DNA from 2 places in the Rossellomorea sp. NS-SX7 genome. Region 2 is predicted to be linked to the other one. Evidence: predicted binding sites of a transcription regulator. Region 2 holds the regulator's gene; the other holds the start of a gene.
What was found. The regulator Rex, encoded in region 2, represses fermentation and respiration genes when NADH is low (regulators of the CRP and FNR family bind a similar motif). The targets are predictions, from matches to a motif close to TTGTGAAATATTTCACAA.
Positions count from the first base shown of each region.

Region 1: ACUXV2_RS06205 (cytochrome ubiquinol oxidase subunit I) is a predicted target of Rex. The motif match lies at 1,110-1,127, and genes of this name have one in related genera.

Region 1 is NZ_CM128249.1:1,268,678-1,271,151, reverse strand. Features, by position in the region: gene ACUXV2_RS06205 (cytochrome ubiquinol oxidase subunit I) at 1-1,006, opposite strand, end outside; gene ACUXV2_RS06200 (nuclease-related domain-containing protein) at 1,218-2,162, opposite strand.
Region 2 is NZ_CM128249.1:11,827-14,300, forward strand. Features, by position in the region: gene ACUXV2_RS00085 (ABC-F family ATP-binding cassette domain-containing protein) at 1-841, opposite strand, end outside; gene ACUXV2_RS00090 (redox-sensing transcriptional repressor Rex) at 1,065-1,742, shown strand; gene ACUXV2_RS00095 (twin-arginine translocase TatA/TatE family subunit) at 1,797-1,970, shown strand; gene tatC (twin-arginine translocase subunit TatC) at 1,986-2,474, shown strand, end outside.

The DNA of each region.
Region 1 (2,474 bases), 1.3 Mb from region 2:
CAGAAATGAAGATACTGTAAAATCCGATCATTACCATCAGATCGAATAAATAATGAATCCACAATGGAGGTCTCTCATCCTCAGGTGTCTCATTCAATCCAATTACTTCATGATCGAATGAACTTCCGGCTAAAAAGCTCAGAAAACCTGGAAGCCTAATTTCATTATGAACCTCATTATTTTCATCCAGCGTGCCGAACAGAATCAGATCGGCGTTTTTCTCCGTTTCAAAATGCCACTCTGCTGCAGCCAGCTTTTCAGGCTGGTACTCAGCCAGGAACTTGGCAGATAAATCCCCTGCCAGTGCTGTCGCAAACGCAAAAATAAGCGCTGATATCATCGATAGACGAAGAGCTTTCCGATGATACTCGCTTCCCTTTTTCTTTAAAATCGCGAAAGCCGTAATACCTGCCAGTATTAAAGCCGAAGTCAAATATGCTGTCGTCAATACATGAAACACCTTTGTTGGTGTTGCAGGGTTCAGCATGGCTGCAATCGGATCGATATTAATGGCTTTTCCATCGCTGAGCTCAAATCCCTGCGGCGTATTCATGAATGCATTCACTGTCGTGATGAACAAAGCTGAAGCCGAAGACCCGATCATGACCGGAATCGTCAACAGCCAATGAATCCACTTATTTTTGAAGCGGTCCCACGTATATAAGTAAATTCCGAGAAAGATAGCCTCAAAGAAAAACGCAAATGTTTCCATAAACAAAGGCAGCGCGATTACCTGCCCGGCCACCTGCATGAAAGCCGGCCATAACATGGACAGCTGCAGCCCGATCGCTGTACCCGTAACAACCCCCACGGCCACGGTAATCGTAAACCCTCTCGCCCATCGTCTCGCCAATAAAATATAATGAGGATCGTTACGCTTAATCCCCACAAACTCAGCAATCGATATCATGATTGGGACACCCACACCAATCGTCGCAAAAATAATATGAAACGCAAGGGTCGTGGATGTCAGCATTCTACTTAATATCACACTATCTAATACCATTTCATGAATCCCCCTACCAGTTAATCCTAATACTTACTATTTATCACTTAATGGCTATTATAAAACCTTTCGTGAAGTTTGTGATGTGTTGAACATGAATGTTTTGTGACATTTTTCACAAAGTTTTGTTTGGGTATAGTTTATATGGTTGGGGTGGGTTGGGGCAAGGGATTTGTTTTGGGGGACCCTTGCCCAACAATGAGATGGAAAATTACTCTGGTGAAGAATATGTCGTCCCCTTCCCTGTGCCGAATTGAACCAAAGACATGGATTGTAGTAAATAATGAGCGAGGCGGGCCGATGATATATTCAGGAATTCCCTGGCTTGATGATTTGTAATAATGGGACCCATAAGCAGAAAATAATCATTTATTGCCTGGACATGAGCTTTTTTATCAAATGAACTGCATTTTACACAAAACCAGGAAGCCTGTTTTCTGATCATAGAAAACTCTTCACATCGGGTACACTGTATTCCTTTCACAAAATCTATCTGGAATTTTTTTAAGGGGAATGGTGTATGCTCTTTCAGAAGCATTTTTGAAATGCGTTTCAATTCTTTGTCTTCAAGATGGGGAGTATCGAAGAACTTTAACAAGTGATGTATTTTCGGGAGCAAATTTTCAATCCTTAACACTTTTTCAAGTACTACAGTGTCTAACGGAGAAGCTGTCAGAAGCGATGAAGAATTCGTAAAAACTACTAAATACTCTATCGGCATTTCAGGAAGCTTCATCTTCTTTAACCAGTTTATCAAATGAATCCTGTATTTTTCACACTGTGCTATCGGACTTGGAAAAGCCGTTATCTCACCATTTAGCGTTCTCTGTATTTGACCAAACTCCTGGGAAAATTCAACATGGCCAGATATATTCTTGATTTCGAGAATCAGAGCTAAATATTTCGTGAGAATTAATGTATCAATTTGAATATAGGTGCTGCCTGCTTTTAGACACAGATCATTAATGATATAAATCTCCTTGTTGTCGATTATGCTTAACAATCGATCTACTTTACATTCACCATGGTAGCCAGCCCATGCTTTTAAAAGGGATTCCTCAATTTTGGGGCGATAATCGGAAAGGGGTGGTGTTCTTTTTAAAGAAGCTTCATTATATTTGATTATTTCGGGGACGGGTCTTTCTCTCAGTATCAATTTTTCACTCCTTCGATTACTTTTATTATTTTTCACTTGTTTTCCATTCTACATTTACCAGATAAAACCCTTTATTTTTTCAGAAATGTTTTCATTCATGTTATTAAAGTTAAAAATCCGCCTGATTAAGGCGGCCAAATTATAAAATCTCCAGTTCTAAAATAGAATCTTATATTTTAACGAGTGTTTGAAACGATGGGCCGGGCGTTATCTACGAAAATTTTAGGTTTATCAACGTTTTTAGTGAGTTATCAACGAAAAAAATTTTATATCAACGTTTTTCCAAATTTATCAACAAAAACTTATCACTTA
Region 2 (2,474 bases):
GGATGAAATCTTCAAGCTTCGCGACTTCCTGCTGCTGGCGTTCATAGAGTTTGACATCTTTTTCGTAGTCTTCTGCTTTTTGCTGAAGGTATTTACTGTAGTTTCCTACGAATTTCTTACTCCGTTTACGGGAGATTTCATACACTTGATTGACGACGCTGTCTAGGAAATAACGGTCGTGAGAAACAATCAGTACAGCGCCTTCGTAGCTTTGCAGGTAGGTTTCAAGCCAGGATAGGGTCTCGATATCAAGATGGTTGGTCGGTTCATCAAGGATGAGAATATCAGGCTTGGTCAAGAGCAGCTTACCCAGTGCAAGGCGGGTTTTCTGACCTCCGCTTAACGTGGAGATTTTCGTTTCATAGTCAAAATCTGCGAAGTTCAAGCCGTGGAGAACGGACCGGATGTCTGCTTCGTATTGGTAGCCTCCGGATTCTTTGAAGCTTACTTGAAGCTCATCATATTCTTTTAACACACGCTGATAAACGTCTGCATCTTCGTAGACTGAAGGGTCGGCCATCTTTTTCTCAAGAGCACGCAGCTGTTTCTCCTGGGCACGGAGCCCTTCGAATACAGTCAGCATTTCATCCCAAATCGATAGATCGGATTCGAGTCCTGTGTTTTGGGCGAGGTAACCGATCGATACGCCTTTAGGCTTCGTGATTTCACCACCGTCGTACGATAACTGTCCTGCAATTATTTTTAAAAGAGTTGATTTGCCCGCACCGTTGCGGCCGACGAGTGCGACCCGGTCCCTTGTCTGTATTTCAAGTTTTATGTTCGATAAGATATTATCTGCACCAAAGTTTTTGCTAAGTTGATTCACTTGTAGTAGAATCATGACGTTTCACCTCTATTTCATAGTGCTAGTGTACCGTATTTGAGAGGAAAACGGCAATCATACATGTCTATGAATGACTATTAATCTTCACACATATGGGATAGAATATAGTGTATGATGAGTATGGGACGAGAAAAAAATGTTATCTGTTATTTTTGGAAGCGTTCACAGATGCGTGGACGACCAATGTAATGGGCTTTGAATAGATGTGGGGGAATGCAATATGAATCAGGATACAACGAAAATTCCACAGGCAACGGCTAAGCGGCTTCCGCTTTATTACCGTTTTATCAAGAATTTATACTCATCTGGCAAGCAGAGGGTGTCATCGAAGGAATTAAGTGAAGCAGTGAAGGTTGATTCGGCCACCATCCGCAGGGACTTTTCCTATTTCGGTGCATTAGGGAAAAAGGGTTATGGATATAATGTTAACTATCTACTCTCGTTTTTCAGAAAGACGCTGGATCAGGATGCACTGACAAAGGTCGTGCTGATTGGTGTCGGGAATCTGGGAACTGCCTTCCTTAATTATAATTTTATAAAAAACAATAATACGAAGATCGAGATGGCGTTCGAGGTCGATGAGTCAAAAGTGGGCACGCAGGTCGGCGATGTACCGGTCTTCCACCTTGATGACCTGGAAGAAAAGCTTGAGGATCAGAATATCGAAGTGGCGATCCTGACTGTGCCGGCTTCTTCTGCTCAAAACATCACAGACAGATTGGTCTCTTCAAAAATCAAGGGAATCCTCAATTTTACGCCGGCAAGGCTGACGGTACCGGATCATATCCGGGTTCATCATATTGATCTTGCGGTTGAATTGCAATCACTGGTTTACTTTTTAAAGCATTATTCTGAAGATGACACGGAAATGTCACAAGATGGAATTATAACGGAATAGAAAATTCTGTTGCTTTACGTTATGATAGAAGAGTACAAGAGGAGGTGTCTCATTATGCCAGTAGGTCCAGGTAGCCTCATAATCATTTTAATTGTCGCTTTACTAGTTTTCGGCCCAAAGAAATTGCCTGAATTAGGGAAAGCTTTCGGTAATACATTACGTGAGTTTAAAAACGCAACAAAAGGCTTAGCAGATGACGACGACGATAAGAACAAAAGTGCTAAGTAGAGTAGGATGAATGCCATGAGTCAAACTCAAAAAGATATGACAATGTATGAACATATAGGAGAATTGCAAAAACGACTCATGATTGTAGTCGTTTTCTTCTTGTTAGCGTTTGTAGCAAGCTTCTTTCTCGCAGAACCGCTGATTCGATATCTGCAGCATGCAGATGAAGCGAAAGAGCTTACGATGAATGCTTTTCGTCTGACAGACCCACTTAAGATTTACATGGAAATGATGGTATTCATTTCGCTGATCCTCACTGCACCGCTCATATTATTCCAGGTCTGGTCATTCATCAGTCCAGGATTATATGAAACGGAGCGTAAAGTGACCCTTAGCTATATTCCGATCTCGCTGTTATTATTTCTAGGCGGACTATCTTTTTCTTACTTCATTTTATTCCCGTATGTCGTGGAGTTCATGATGACGTTGTCTGATAGTCTTGAAATTCAACAAGTAATCGGGATAAACGAATATTTTCATTTCTTGTTTCAACTGACCATTCCA